DNA from 2 places in the Pararhizobium gei genome. Region 1 is predicted to be linked to the other one. Evidence: riboswitches for the same ligand, from Rfam matches in the RefSeq annotation. Region 1 holds a riboswitch; the other holds the start of a gene.
The links. Region 1 has a riboswitch for S-adenosylmethionine ahead of metA (homoserine O-acetyltransferase MetA). Riboswitches for the same ligand answer to the same signal wherever they lie in the genome.
Positions count from the first base shown of each region.

Region 1 (7,816 bases):
TCATCCTCGAAGGCCCGGTCGCGTTTCATCACAGTCAAAAGATGATCCGCCGCTGCTTGCCTGTCGCCTTCGACATTGCGGATCTTGGCAAGCTTGATACGGGCTGCATGATCGTCGGGATTGGCTGCAAGCGCCCGTTCGAGCGCCTCCGGATCGCCAAGCTTGCGGGCTTCCTCGATCTGGTCGATTTTCTTCAGCGCCGCCACGATACCGGCATCTTTCGCCAAAGCCTCGTGCAAGCCAGTCAGAACCTCACGCGCTTGCTCGATATCCCCCATGGAGATCAGGCAATTGGCAAGGCCTGCAAGCGCGGCTGCATTCTCGGGCTCGGCCTGCAGAACGGCGCTAAAAAGGCCGGCCGCATTCTCCAGATCTCCTTGATCGACCAAAGTCTTGGCTTCGGCGAGCGCCGCTTCGATCTCGGCTGCCTGATCATCCACGGCGGGGCCGGCGATCTTGTCGATAAACTGACGAATCTGGCTTTCCGGCACCGCGCCCATGAAACCATCGACCGGGCGGCCATTCGAGAAAGCAATCACGGCCGGGATCGACTGGATACCGAGCTGGCCTGCAATCGAAGGGTGATCGTCGATATTCATTTTGACGAGTTTGACACGCCCCTTGGCCTCGGTGACGACCTTCTCGATGACCGGGGTCAACTGCTTGCAAGGACCGCACCAGGGCGCCCAGAAATCAACCAGAACCGGCTGATGGCGCGACGCCTCTAGCACGTCTTTGGTAAAATTCGCCGTCGTGGTTTCCTTGATCAGGTCGCCGGCAGGAACTGGCGCAGCGACCGGCGTGCTGCCGTAGCTTGCTGCCCCGGACATCTGGTTGCCGTAGGATACTGCGTAAGGGTTGTCACCGGCGCTCATCATCTCTCCTTGCGGACGATATTGGTCTGTCTGACTGTTTCCCGCCAAAGATCGTATGTCAGGCCGTCACTTTCAAGACAAGCGGTTCGTGTCCGGTCGCTTCGATAAAGCGCATCAGGTCTTTCGAGGCGATCGACGTCGTCGCATCGTTCGACAGCGGATGACAGTTGACGATCTCGTCCTTCATCAGGTCTTCATCGATGATGATCCTCACATTTCCACCCATATCGTTGATGACCCCGAAAGCCGTGACCGCGCCGGGGATGACGCCCAGATATTCCATCAGCTTCTCCGGCTTGCCAAAGGACACCTTGCTGGCCGCGCCGATGATCGTGTGCACGGTCTTCAGGTCCACGGTCGCATGCTCCTCGACGGTCAGAAGGAAATAATTGTCCTTCTTGTCTTTCACGAAGAGGTTCTTGGTATGCCCGCCGGGAATTTCGTCTCGCAGAGCGACCGATTCGGCGACCGTGAAGACGGGTTCATGGCGCTTGGTCGTGTGGGGTATGCCAAGGCTGTCGAGAAACTGGAACAGGTCCTCCTGTGTTTTCGGCGGCAGGCCGGCTGCTGGCATGTCGGTCATGGCGATTCCTTCCTTCTCATCTCCTTTTCCCTTACGGCGAAGGGCAGACAAGCGCAATATTCGTCATGCCACGCCCGGCAAAACGCCTTGTTTTCAGTGGCTTGCGCCTTGCTCTCCAAAATTTCTTCCATCCTGCGTCATTTCCCTGTTGCATTTGGGAAATGGCTGGGCCATATAGCGCCCGTCGCCACAACACAGCGAACTTCGGCCACCGACTACCCCAGGCCGTCGACAATGAGCGGGTGTAGCTCAGGGGTAGAGCACAACCTTGCCAAGGTTGGGGTCGGGCGTTCGAATCGCCTCACCCGCTCCATTTTCTTCAAAGATTTCATGCCACGCGTGCGAAGGGCTGGGTAGCCATGCTTGCTACACGATCAATATCGTAAACAGCCGCCTCTTGCGTCGAGCATCCTTCCATAGACCGGCTTCGCTGGGTCTATGGAAGGATCGTTCTTTGCCATAACCTCAGTTGCGGCTGAAGACATAGTCCGTTTCCTGCCGCAGGGTCTCTCCCGGGCGCAGCACGGCCTGCGGAAAATTCGCATGGTTGACCGCATCCGGCCAGATCTGCGTTTCCAGGCAGAAGCCGGCGAAAGGGCCATAGCGGCGGCCGTCGAGGCCTGGAACACCCACATTCACCTTGAAGCCGGTATAGAACTGGACCCCGGGCTCCGTCGTGCGAACTTCCAGCGATACCCCGGAATTCACACTGCGGACCAGCGCCACCGATTGTTTCGGACCACGTGCATCCGCAAGGCAGAAATTATGGTCATAGCCGATCCTGTCCCCTTCCATCTGACGGCGAAGCGGCGTCATGGCGCGCAGATCGAAGACCGTACCGTCAACCGGGCGGATCTCACCTGTGGGAACCTGCCGTTCATCCGTCGGCAGATAGTGGCTGGCGGCAATCATGGCGTCGTGGCCCAGCGCATCGGCCGTGCCATCGAGGTTGAAATAGCTGTGCTGGCAGACATTGCAGATGGTGGCGCGGTCAGCAGTGCTTTCGTAAGCGACAGCAAGGACGCCGCCCTCAAAAAGCGTGTAGGTACAGGTTATGGTGCAATTGCCAGGATAGCCGGCGCGGCCATCGGGATCGACGATCTGAAGCACGACCCGGTCTTGCGCCTGTTCGACGACGCTCCATAAACGCTTGGCAATGCCATCGCTACCGCCGTGCAGATGAGTGACGCCCTTTTCATTGAGTTCCAGTTGAAAGGTTTCACCGTCGATTGCGAAGCGTCCGCCGCCGATGCGATTCGCATTGCGGCCGGGCGTCGCGCCGAAATAAGGGGAGTGGGCGAGATAGTCGGCCAGATTTTCGAAACCGAGGACGAGGGGAGCCTTGTGACCATCAAGGCGCAGATCCTGGATCACCGAGCCCCATGTGAGAATATGAGCCGTCAGCCCGCCGCCTTGTAAGACAAGACGGTGCACCGGTTCGCCGGATGGCAGGTGGCCAAAGATCTCATTTTCTATCTGCACGGCGTTTTCCTCCACTGCCCTGTTGCGGGCGGCAAACTGCTTCATTTCCGGCAGGGCGGCAACTGTAAAGTCATTGAGACCGCACCGGCGTTTTCACGACGGCCGACGGTTCGGTCACTGCCTGTCTTTTCCGATATCGGCAAGATCGAAGGACGTCGTCTGATAGATATCGTTGATCCAGTTTCCGAACAGCAGATGCGCGTGGCTGCGCCAGCGATTTTGCGGCGTCAGCGTGGGATCGTTGTGCGGGAAATGATTATGCGGCATCTTGATCGGCACGCCCGCATCGACATCGCGGAAATATTCGTCTGAAAGCGACGTCGAATCATATTCCACATGGTTGAAGACATAGAGGCGGTTGCCGGCTTTTTCATGCACGAAGCAAATACCCATCTCGTCGGATTCCATCAGAATTTCGAGCCCCGGCACCGCCTCGATATCGGCGCGCCGCACCTCGGTCCAGCGTGACACCGGAATCTGGAAATCGTCTGAAAAGCCGCTGAGATAGGGCGAGGCCGGATTGAGGTTGTGGTGACGGTAGACGCCAAAAGCTTTTTCCTTCAGCGTGTATTTCGGCACCTTGTGGAAATGATAGATCGCGGCCATCGCGCCCCAGCAAATGTTCAGCGTCGAATGGACATTGGTGTGCGTCCAATCGAGAATCTGCTGCATCTCGCTCCAGTAGGTCACGTCTTCGTAATCCATCGTTTCCACAGGGGCGCCGGTGATGATCAGGCCATCGAACTTGCGGTGCCGCACTTCTTCCCATGTGTCGTAGAAGGCGAGCAGATGCTCCTCCGGCGTGTTCTTCGCCTTGTGTCCTCCGATACGGATCAGCGACAGCTCGACCTGCAGCGGCGAAGCGCCGACGAGGCGCGCCATCTGGATCTCGGTCTTGATCTTGTTCGGCATGAGATTGAGCAGTCCGATCTGCAATGGCCTGATATCCTGACGGATGGCCACCGTTTCGGTCATCACCCGCACCCCTTCCTTGACGAGGGTTTCATAGGCGGGCAGCGTATCGGGGATCTTGATGGGCATGGGCAACACTCGGATCTGGCGGACCAGCCGGCATGAAAAAACCGGCAACGACGACAATCGCTACCGGCCCGCTGCTTGCGCATGCACGGCCCTTTAGCGACTTATTTAACGTGGCTGCAAGCCGGCCGGCCAAATCACCACGACTGCGGATATAACGCCGCAGACGACGGAAATCAATGGCGGCGTGCCCGGCTCCGCCCAACGCCCGCCCTGACCTCGCAGGCGCGTTTCAGGCAAGGGAACGCGGCGTCACGAACCGTTCGAGATAACCACTGCCGGCGGCAAGGTCATTCCATCCTTCAATATCGAAGTCGATGACGGCAAGGCCTGCTGTCGGGAACTTCTCCTTGATAAGGTATATCGCGCCGGCTTCGCCGCCTCCGGCCAGCATGGCCGCAGCATCCTCCATGCCCGGATTGTGGCCGACGACCAGCAAGGTCCGGCAGGAAGCTTCCACGGAACGGATCGCATCGACAATCGTCTCTGCTGGAACCTCGTAAAGTTTTGTTTCCGTTCGCTCGGCCATATCCGCCGGCAGTTCATCCCGCACCAGGTCCCAGGTCTGCTGCGCTCGCGTCGCTGGAGAGACGAGCACGAGGTCTGGAATAAGTGTCTCGTGTTCCATATAGGCGCCAATGACGGGCGCCGCCCTGCGGCCACGCTCCGAGAGAGGCCGCGCCTCGTCAGCGACGCCTTCCGGCCACGCGGATTTGCCGTGACGCAGAAGGATAAGACGATGTTTCGATTTTCTGGATTCTTTGGTCATTCGCTTCCTCCACCCTCCCCCTCAAGGGGAGGGTGGACGTCTCACTTCCACTCGCGGATATCGACGAAATGCCCCGACACCGCGGCGGCAGCAGCCATGGCAGGCGACACCAGATGGGTGCGGCCCTTGAAACCCTGACGGCCTTCGAAGTTGCGGTTGGACGTGGAGGCGCAGCGCTCGCCCGGCTTCAGGCGGTCGTCGTTCATGGCAAGGCACATGGAGCAGCCCGGCTCGCGCCAGTCGAAGCCGGCCGCCTTGAAGATGACGTCGAGACCTTCGGCTTCCGCCTGTTCCTTGACGAGGCCAGAGCCCGGAACGATCATCGCGGACACCGTGGATGCGACCGTGCGGCCCTCGACCACCTTGGCGACTTCGCGCAGATCCTCGATGCGGCCATTGGTGCAGGAGCCGATGAAGACGCGATCGATAGCGATGTCGGTGATCTTCGTGCCCGGCTTCAGCCCCATGTAATCGAGCGCCCGCCACTTCGACGTGCGCTTGTTCTCGTCCTGGATCTCGTCCGGGTTGGGTACGGTGCCCTGAACCGAGATGACATCTTCAGGCGAGGAGCCCCAGGAGACGATGGGCGGCAGATCGGCGGCGTTCAGCACGACGACACGGTCGTAATGGGCGCCTTCGTCGGTCTGCAGCGTCTTCCAGTAAGCGATCGCCTGTTCCAGCGCCTCGCCGGTCGGCGCCCGCGGCTTGCCCTTGATGTATTCGAAGGTCTTTTCGTCCGGTGCGATCAGGCCGGCGCGGGCACCGCCTTCGATCGTCATGTTGCAGACGGTCATGCGGCCTTCCATCGACAAGGCGCGGATGGCCTCGCCGGCAAACTCGATGACATGGCCGGTGCCGCCGGCCGTGCCGATCTCGCCGATGATGGCGAGAATGATGTCCTTGGCCGTGACATGCTCCGGCAGAACGCCATCGACACGCACCAGCATGTTCTTGGCCTTCTTCTGGATCAGCGTCTGGGTGGCGAGCACATGCTCGACCTCGGACGTGCCGATGCCATGCGCCAGTGCACCGAAGGCCCCATGCGTCGAGGTGTGGCTGTCGCCGCAGACGATGGTCATCCCCGGCAGCGTGAAGCCCTGTTCCGGCCCGACGATATGGACGATGCCTTGGCGGATATCGCTGGCCGAATAATATTCGACGCCGAAATCGGCCGCGTTCTGGGCGAGCGCCTCGACCTGAATGCGGCTTTCCTCGTTCTTGATGCCGAGATGGCGATCCGGCGAGGTCGGCACGTTGTGATCAACAACGGCCAGCGTTTTTTGCGGAGCGCGCACCTGACGGTTGGTCAGGCGCAGGCCTTCGAACGCCTGTGGGCTCGTCACTTCGTGAACGAGATGGCGATCGATGTAGAGAAGACAGGTTCCGTCGTCCTGTTGATCGACCAGATGGTCGTCCCAGATTTTATCATAGAGAGTCCGCGGTGCGCTCATGGCTGTGCATCCATTTGAAGTACCAATGTGAAGAAAAATATCCGGCAAATTCGCCGCAACTGGTCAGGAGCAAGTCCCGACAGTCAGATAAGTCGGCTGCTCAGCGCGCCTGAAACGCGCGCGAAAAACCGTGCCGGCAGACGCTTGTGATCCTGCAGCACGACGATTTTCTGCTCGTGACATCCGAATTTGGATTCCATAGTGGCGGATATAGCAGTTTTGTGACCAACCGGCAATATCGGCCAGAGAGACAGACGCGCGTCCCAGCCTGCTCGAAATGCCCTGCCGATGTGGCTTGCCTGCCGTGTGCCCTCGAAAAGCGCAACGGGCTTGCGGAATGAACGCGGCGTTGATCAGAGCGCATCACGCTTGGTGCGCAAATTGGCAACGACGCGCCGGTTCTGTACCTTGCACGAGCGATCGGCGCAGTCACGGACTTCCCGGTCCTTGCCATAGCCCTTGGCCCACATGCGCTGGGGATCGACGCCCCTTGTAACCAGATAGGCCATGACCGCACCGGCGCGCTTCTGTGACAGCGCCACCATCTGGGCATCGGACCCGGAATCGTCAGCAAACCCCTGCAGCTTGAGAAGCCAGCCCGGATTGTTGTTCAGCCATGCGGCCTGATTGTCCAACGTTACCAGGGCGACCGAATCGAGTTTGGCGGAGTCCTCCGAGAAATAGATCCGCCGGCCGACATTGAGGATGAACTCCTCTTCGCTGCCGGTCTTCACAGTCTCGAAGCCGGGTGCCGGATCGTTGGTCTGACCGGTCATCGGCACGGCGGCAGGCTCTTCCACGGAGGCAATGTCAGTGGTGCTGCAGGCAGCGAGCGCGAGCAGCATGGCTGCGGCACCAAGACGAGCAACGTATCCGGTCATAGCAGACATCAATGGAAATTCCTCATTCGACCGATGTCGCTTCGCTGACCTCGGCGGATGGAGCCTGGTCGGCGATATGCGGTAGAACCTGTACAGCGGTCCCGATCGGGCAGCGCTGGTAAAGATCGATGGCGTCTTCGTTGAACATGCGGATACAGCCGCTGGAAGCGTCCTTGCCGATGCTCCCCGGCTCCAGAGTGCCGTGGAACCGATAGCCGGTATCGACGCCGTCTCGCAGCAGGTACATCGCGCGCGGCCCAAGCGGGTTCTTCGGCGAGCCTCCGTCCACATATTCGGGCAGTTCCGGATGGCGCTTGCGCATTTCCGGCGGTGGCGTCCAGCGCGGCCAGAGCGATTTGCGATCGATCGTGGCGCGACCGAACCATTTGAAGCCCTCGCGGCCAACGCCGACGCCATAGCGGATGGCCGTCTTGTTCTCCATGATCAAATAGAGAAAATGGTTCCTGGTATCGACGACGACCGTACCGATCGGCTCGCTGCTGAAATATTTGACGACTTGGCGACGCCAGCGCTTGTCGATCCTGGCGAAGTTGGTCGCCTTGAACGTAACGCCATTGTCGACGGCCGTGCCGTCAAAGTAAGACGGCGTCGCAGAAAATGCCGGTGCCTGAACCATGCCCGCGCCAAGCAAAGCCAAACCCCCACGCAAAATATCCCTGCGAGTCCCCACCATCGGCAATATCCCCTGAGCCAGAAAGCAAATATGAGTAAATCAG
Region 1 covers NZ_CP119409.1:3,928,788-3,936,603, forward strand. The annotation lists gene trxA (thioredoxin) at 1-875, opposite strand, end outside; gene PY308_RS19035 (prolyl-tRNA synthetase associated domain-containing protein) at 934-1,458, opposite strand; tRNA gene PY308_RS19040 (tRNA-Gly) at 1,697-1,771, shown strand; gene PY308_RS19045 (aldose epimerase family protein) at 1,924-2,985, opposite strand; gene metA (homoserine O-acetyltransferase MetA) at 3,055-3,981, opposite strand; SAM riboswitch at 4,055-4,132, opposite strand; gene PY308_RS19055 (SixA phosphatase family protein) at 4,211-4,747, opposite strand; gene leuC (3-isopropylmalate dehydratase large subunit) at 4,789-6,198, opposite strand; gene PY308_RS19065 (OmpA family protein) at 6,552-7,088, opposite strand; gene PY308_RS19070 (L,D-transpeptidase) at 7,102-7,773, opposite strand.

Region 2 (7,816 bases), 1.2 Mb from region 1:
TTGATCAAGTTCGGGGAAATCGGCGACGCGCGCTGTCGACAGGTTGCTCCCGTCGAATGTGTTGGTTTGCGCAATCGTGACGTCGGACGCACCGAACGGATCCGCAGCAAGCGATATATCAAGATTTGCAACCTGCTCGAAGGAGCCGTAGGTGAACAAAGCCGTGCCGCTGGCCACGTTTCCTTCAAGAATGGATTGAATAGCATTCTGTTGGGTCGCGCTGATCTGCTGAAATCCGCCGATCGTATGCGAATAACTTGGACCGAAGTCGGAAATATTATCGGCGAAACTATAGGTAATAGGTCCGCCCCATTGCGTGCCGTACAACACGCCATCGATATATTCATCGCCTGTCGGCGTTGCACTGACAACTGTGGTCATATTCCCCCCTCGATCTTAAATTATCTGCTTCTGAGCTGAAACTTCAATATCAGCCAGGCCAAAATGGAAAAACTTGAACAATGGTATTGAACACCACCAAACTATCACGAAATCCCGGAAATTCGACTCTAAAATTTTTTGGCCGTACTCAAATTTTTGACCTCAACACTATAAGTCTGTCATACTTTTCTGGAAAAAGGGAATTGAAATGAGAACAATGTCGCATCATTTAGCCCTTCGCTGTGCTGTATTGGTCGGCATCGCGATTTTGACGATCTGCAATGATGCTCCATCATTTGCATCGGCAGCCGGAAAGTCTGCCGTTTTGCCTGCGCGGGACGGGGATATTGCCGTTGAGGAAGAATTCCGCGCTGCGATGGAAAGCGGAAACGCGAACGCGCTCCGGCTCTTTCTTGCGCGTCACCCCAATCACAGGCTGGCGAGCTCAGCTCGGGAAAAGCTTCGGACAGGAAGCGGCAAATAGCGCCAGTACGGGCCGAATTCGCCACGGCCAGGTGAGCTAATCATCAGCAACCAAACAGGCCATACAAAGGCTGGAGCGGGTAGCGGGAATCGAACCCGCACATTTAGCTTGGGAAGCTAATACGCTACCACTACATCATACCCGCAACGAGCTGACGTTTCCATCAAGCTGCCTCGACTGTCAAGGCAAGATGCAATCGCAAATCCTACTCAGCGCGGAAATGCTTGGAAAGCTTCAGTCCCTGCGCCTGGTAGTTGGAACCGAGGCTGAGACCATACAGCCCCTCGGGCCGTTCCAGCATATGCTCGTAAACCAGCCGTCCGACGATCTGGCCATGCTCCAGGATGAAGGGAACCTCATGGCTGCGCACCTCGAGCACGGCCCGGCTGCCCTTGCCACCGGCCGAAGCGTGGCCGAAGCCGGGATCGAAGAAGCCGGCGTAGTGCACGCGGAACTCGCCGACCAGCGGATCGAACGGCGTCATCTCGGCGGCGTAGAGCGGAGGGACATGCACGGCCTCACGCGAGACGAGAATGTAGAATTCGTCGGGATCAAGAATCAGCTCGTCTGCACCCCGGCTGTACAGCGGCTCCCAGAAATCGAAAATTCCGTGCTCGGCCTTCTTATCGACATCGACGACGGCTGTGTGGTGCTTGCCACGATAGCCGATAAGTCCATCCGCACCGGTTCCCTTCAGATCGATGGACAGCGCAATGCCGGCACCGGAAACATTCGGCGTTTCGCTTGCGACCAGGACATCGCTTTCATGCAGCAACAGGACTTCGGCCTCGCTCAACAGGGCATGGCCGATGCGAAAGCGGATCTGCGACAGGCGCGAGCCACGCCGGACGATCACCGGAAAGGTGCGCGGGCTGATTTCGAGATAGAGCGGACCGCAATAGCCTACCGGGATCTTGTCGAATTCCTGCGCGCGGTCGGTGATGACGCGGGTGAAGATGTCGAGGCGGCCGGTGGAACTTTTCGGGTTGGCCGAGGCCGACATGCCGGGTGGGAGATCAAGGCTTTCCATCAACGGTACGATGTAGACACAACCGGTTTCGAGCACCGCGCCTTCGGAGAGATCGATGACGTGTAATTTCAACCGGTCGAGTTTGTCGGAAACAAGATGGCTGGGACCGGGAAGGAAGCTGGCGCGCACACGAAATGCCTTCGAGCCCAGGCGCAGATCAAGGCTTGCCGGCTGGATCTGATCGCTGTCCAGTCTGGCTTCGCTTTTCAATCGCGCCATCTCAAACAGCGCGCCGATCGCGCGATCGGCCAGAATGCCGGTTTGCCTCGTCATTCCCATCTTCCTTTTTGCCGCAGCCGATGTATCATTGAACCGGATTGTCCCTGTGACATATCTTCTTGCCCCAGGGAATTGACGCAAGCGCACCTTATAAGTAAATACTGACTTATCCCGTGGTGATTTGGCCGGTCGGCTTGCAGCCACGTTAAACAAATAGCTAAAAAGGCCGGGTTTGAAACCGGCTTGCTTTTCGCGGCCGGTTTTTTTGTGTTGAGAGAGACGGAAATGAGCAAAAATTGGCGCCCCGCGACCCAGCTCGTCCATGGTGGCACGACCCGTTCGAACCATGGTGAAACCTCCGAAGCCATATTCATGACGCAGGGCTTCGTCTACGACAGCTCGGAAGCCGCCGAAGCCCGCTTCAAGGGCGAGACCGACGGTTTCATTTATGCCCGGTACGGCAGCCCCACCAACGACATGTTCGAGCAGCGCATGTGCATGCTGGAAGGCGCGGAAGATGCGCGCGCGACGGCGTCCGGCATGGCGGCGGTGTCCGCGGCGATCCTCTGCCAGTTGAGGGCCGGCGACCATATCGTTGCTGCACGCGCCCTGTTCGGCTCCTGCCGCTGGGTGGTCGAGACGCTGGCGCCGAAATATGGCATCGAATTCACGCTGATCGATGGACGCTTCCTCGAAAACTGGGAAAAGGCCGTCAAACCGAATACCAAGGTTTTCTTTCTCGAAAGCCCGACCAACCCGACGCTCGAAGTTGTCGATATCGAAGGCGTGGCAAAAATCGCGAATGCTATTGGCGTCAAGGTCATCGTCGACAATGTCTTTGCCACGCCGCTGATGCAAAAGCCTTTGGAACTCGGTGCGCATATCGTCGTCTATTCCGCGACCAAGCATATCGACGGCCAGGGTCGTTGCCTCGGTGGCGTTATCCTGTCCGACAAGGAATGGATCAACGAGCATCTGCACGACTATTTCCGCCATACGGGACCGGCTCTTTCGCCCTTCAACGCCTGGACGCTGCTGAAGGGTATCGAAACGCTGCCCTTGCGCGTGCGCCAGCAAAGCGAGAATGCGGCGCGTATCGCCGATTTTCTCGCCGATCGGAAAGAGATTGCAAAGGTGATCTATCCGGGGCGCAAGGACCATCCGCAGGCCGATATCATCGCGCGCCAGATGAAGGGCGGCTCTACGCTGGTTTGTTTCGAGCTGAAAGGCGGCAAGGATGCTGCTTTCAAGCTGCAGAACGCGCTGGACACTGTTCTGATCTCCAACAATCTCGGCGACTCGAAAAGCCTCATCACACACCCCGCAACGACCACGCACAAGAACCTCACGGATGAAGCGCGTGCCGAACTTGGCATTTCTCCCGGCACCGTGCGTTTTTCCGCGGGCATCGAAGACAGCGAAGATCTGATCGAGGATTTTGCACGGGCATTGGATGCTGCTCACGCCTGAGGCCATGCTTTTCAACAGGCCCGCGCCAACAGGGCGGGCTTGTTGCGACAGCGATGAGAGACACTGCTCATCAGGGTGACAGTCGTTACATTGTCTGTCCTTTATTTGTACAGGACAAGCCGCCGTTATTCTTCAAGAAACCATCTCGCTCTATACTGCGGGCCTTGGACTTGAAGGGACTTGCAAATGTATCGCGCGCTGACCCGCGACATAGAGGTAACGGTCGAACCTTATTACCTGGAGGAGCAGTCCGATCCGGACGACAGCCGCTATGTCTGGGGCTACCGCATCCTGATATCCAATTTCTCGAAGCAAACGGTGCGACTGATGACGCGCTACTGGCACATTACCGACGAAAATGGTCAGGTGGATGAAGTCAACGGTCCCGGCGTGATCGGCGAGCAGCCGGTGCTCAGTCCGGGCGACACATACGAGTATTCGTCCGGCTGCCCGCTCGACACGCCGTCCGGCGTGATGTTCGGGCATTATTCGATGGAGACGGTGGAAGGCGAGACGTTCCTTGTGGACATTCCCGCCTTCTCGCTCGATTCTCCAGGTCAGGCGCGCACGCTGAACTGAGGTTCCGGTTTTTACTGCGGACGTACTTCCGTTGCTTCGAAACGGTAAGTCGTCGAGCAGAACTCGCAAGTCACCGACACCTTCCCATCCTCGGCCGCATGATCGAGGTCCTCCTGGCTAAGGCTTGCCAGGACATCGCGCAGTCTTTCCCGCGAACAACTGCACTTGTCGTAGACTGCCTGTGGTGGATAGACCTTGACGCCCCGTTCGTGGAACAGCCTGTAGAGAAGCCGCTCGGTTCCAACCGTCGGATCGGTCAATTCGTCGGCATCGATGGTCTGAACCATGACGCTAGCCTCGCCCCACAGATCATCCACCTCGAAAGAGTCATCGTCTTCGTCGCCATCGCCACCGGGAAGATCGGCCTGGCGCATGCGTTCTGCCGCCTCCGGCAGAAACTGCGCGACCATGCCGCCGGCGCGCCAGCGATGACGCGGCTTGCCGTCCTCGTCGCGATCCAGCAACTCGGCGACACCGAGGCGCACCTTGGTGGGGATCTGTTCCGACTGGCGGAAATAGACACCGGCGATTTCTTCAAGCGAAGCGCCGTCCAGCGGCACGATGCCCTGATAACGCTGCATATGCTCACCCTGGTCGATGGTGAAGGCGAGGATCCCCTCTCCCAAAAGATCCGACGGCTTGGTTAGGCCGTTCCGCTCGGCAAGAGACAGGGCTTCCTCGTCGTAACGGGCATAGGCGCGCACTCTATCCGGCGTCGCGAAATCGGCGACGACCAGATCGACCGGGCCACTGCTCTTGGTCTGGATGATGAGCTTGCCCTCGAATTTCAGCGACGTGCCGAGCAAAACCGTCAGAACCACCGTTTCGGCAACGAGACGGGCGACCGGCAGCGGGTAATTGTGACGTTCAAGAATGGCGTCGAGCATCGGCCCCAGTTGCACGGCACGCCCCCGCACGTCGAGGCCCTCCACCTGGAAAGGCACGACGTGGTCGTCACCGGCGAAGTCGAACTGGCCGAGGCCGGGTATGGTATCCGTCATCATTCTTCTCCTTTGGCCCCGTCATCGCTCCACCGCCGGTCAAGAGCCGTGCGGACAGCGCTATCGATTGTTCTTATTGATCCCGTGCCGAGCCGATTTGTCCAGTTCGTAGACGGAAAAAGACCCAACAGCACAGAAAGGCTCGCCGCGCACGGCGCATGACCACAAGCCCTGTCAACGAAAACGACCCGCAAAAGAGGGGCTCTTCTGCCGGTCGTCCATTGAGATGTTAAATCGTGGTTCAAAGCCGGATTTTCAATATGCGCCGGGCCATGGCCTCAAAGAGCGCCGAGACACCAGGCAAGAACCGATTTCTGCGCGTGCAAACGGTTTTCTGCCTCGTCGAAGACGACCGACTGCCTGCCGTCGATCACCTCGTCCGTCACCTCTTCGCCGCGGTGGGCCGGGAGGCAATGCATGAACAGCGCGTCCTTGTCCGCCCGGGCCATCAAGGCCGCATTGACCTGGAACGGCTGGAAGACATTGTGGCCGCGCGCCCGGTGTTCCTGGTTCATCGATACCCAGGTATCTGTAACGACGCAGTGCGCTCCGTCCACCGCCTGCTCGGCATCATGATAGAGCTTGACGTCGCCGCCATTGTTGCGGGCCCAGTTGAGGATCCTGTCGTCCGGCTCGGACCCGAGCGGCACGGCCATGTTCATACGGTATCCGAAACGGGCCGTGCCTTCGGCGAAGGAATGCAGCACATTGTTTCCGTCACCAGTCCAGGCGATGGTCTTGCCCTGAACCGGGCCGCTATGTTCCTCGAAAGTCATGATGTCGGCCATGATCTGGCAGGGATGCGTCAGATCGGTGAGACCGTTGATGACAGGTACGGTCGCATGCTCGGCCAGTTCCAGCAGGCGCTTGTGATCGGTGGTACGGATCATGATGGCATCGACGTAGCGCGACAGCACCTTGGCAGTGTCGCCGATCGTTTCAGCCCGTCCGAGCTGCATTTCGGTGCCGGACAGAAACAGGGTCTCGCCGCCGAGCTGGCGCATGCCGACATCGAAAGAGACGCGGGTTCGCGTCGAAGGCTTTTCGAAGATCATCGCCAGCATCTTGCCGGCAAGCGGCTTCTCCGCGGTGCCTGCCTTGGTCGCCGCCTTGCGGATGCGGGCGTCGTCTATAATCGCCCGGAGATCTTGCGACGTCATTGCGGAAAGATCGAGAAAATGTCTGGCCATTCTAATTCGCAGTCCTGTGTTTCAGCGGAGGGAACGATACTCAGGCGAAGGCCTGTCGTCGTTCCATGGTCAGCTGTTCGGCGGCGCGTTCAAGCCGTGCCAATCCCTCCCGCGCCTCCTGCGCCGTCGTTACGAGCGGCGGAAGCAGGCGGATCACGTTTTCACCGGCCGGCACCGCCAGCAAATGTTGAGCGCGGATCGCCTTCAGGAGATCGGCAGACGGTATCTTCGCCTTGATGCCGAGCATAAGTCCTTCGCCGCGAATTTCCTCTATGATGTCGGGAAAGCGATCGGCAAGCGAGGCAAGGCCCTGGCGGAGGACCAGCGTTACGTCGCGGACATGCGTGAGGAAATCATCGGCAAGAACGATGTCAAGAACAGCATTGCCGACCGCCATGGCGAGCGGATTGCCGCCGTATGTAGAGCCATGCGTTCCGGCGACCATGCCGGATGCGGCCTCTGCGGTCGCAAGGCAGGCTCCGAGCGGAAAGCCTCCGCCAATCCCCTTGGCTACGGCCATGATGTCGGGAGTAATGCCGGCGCTTTCATGGGCAAACAGCTTGCCCGTGCGGCCAATGCCGCACTGAACCTCGTCCAAAATCAGCAACAGGCCGTATTCGTCACAGAGAGACCGCAGTTCCTGCATGAATTCCTTTGGCACGACGCGGATACCGCCCTCCCCCTGAATCGGCTCGATCAGGATGGCCGCCGTTTCTTCGGTGATCGCATCCTTCAGGGCAGACATGTCTCCGAAAGGCACCTGATAGAAGCCGGGCGCCTTGGGACCGAAGCCTTCGAGGTATTTTTCCTGACCGCCGGCAGCGATGGTCGCAAGCGTCCTTCCGTGGAAGGCGCCTTCGAAGGTAATGATATGAAACTTTTCCGGGTGCCCTTTCGAGAAGTGGTACCGCCGCGCCGTCTTGATGGCGCATTCCAGCGCCTCTGCACCGGAATTGGTGAAGAAGACCTTATCCGCGAAGGTCGCTTCCGTCAGCCGGCGGCTGAGGCTCTCCTGCCCCGGTATCTCGTAAAGATTGGACAGGTGCCAGACCTTGTCGGCCTGATCCTTCAATGCCGAAACGAGATGCGGATGCGCATGGCCGAGTGAATTGACCGCGACGCCGGCTGCAAAATCGAGATAGCGGGTACCGTCTTCCGCAATCAGCCAGACGCCTTCACCGCGTTCGAACCGCAAGGGTGCACGGGCATATGTGTCATAGAGCGGCGTGGCTTGGGCCATGGCGCAGGTCTCCTCAATCATCGCGGTGATTGCTTAGCGTTGGCGAAGGGGCCGTCGCCGGCCCTCAGGAAATCAAAATGCCGCCTTTCGGCGGCGGCGCCACTATCTTCATTCCGCAATGCAATGTCAACAAATGCAAGCTTTTCGGACGCGAGGACGGCCGTGCGGTTACAGGTTTTTTTCCAAACTTGGTGCTTGCAAAAAGGCCACGCATATCAAGCA
Region 2 covers NZ_CP119409.1:801,985-809,800, reverse strand. The annotation lists gene PY308_RS03800 (M10 family metallopeptidase C-terminal domain-containing protein) at 1-381, opposite strand, end outside; tRNA gene PY308_RS03795 (tRNA-Gly) at 937-1,010, opposite strand; gene PY308_RS03790 (2'-deoxycytidine 5'-triphosphate deaminase) at 1,071-2,168, opposite strand; SAM riboswitch at 2,278-2,356, shown strand; gene PY308_RS03785 (O-succinylhomoserine sulfhydrylase) at 2,400-3,584, shown strand; gene apaG (Co2+/Mg2+ efflux protein ApaG) at 3,771-4,163, shown strand; gene PY308_RS03775 (Hsp33 family molecular chaperone) at 4,175-5,164, opposite strand; gene argF (ornithine carbamoyltransferase) at 5,443-6,354, opposite strand; gene PY308_RS03765 (aspartate aminotransferase family protein) at 6,395-7,594, opposite strand.
Region 2: another riboswitch for S-adenosylmethionine. It lies ahead of PY308_RS03785 (O-succinylhomoserine sulfhydrylase); the one in region 1 lies ahead of metA (homoserine O-acetyltransferase MetA).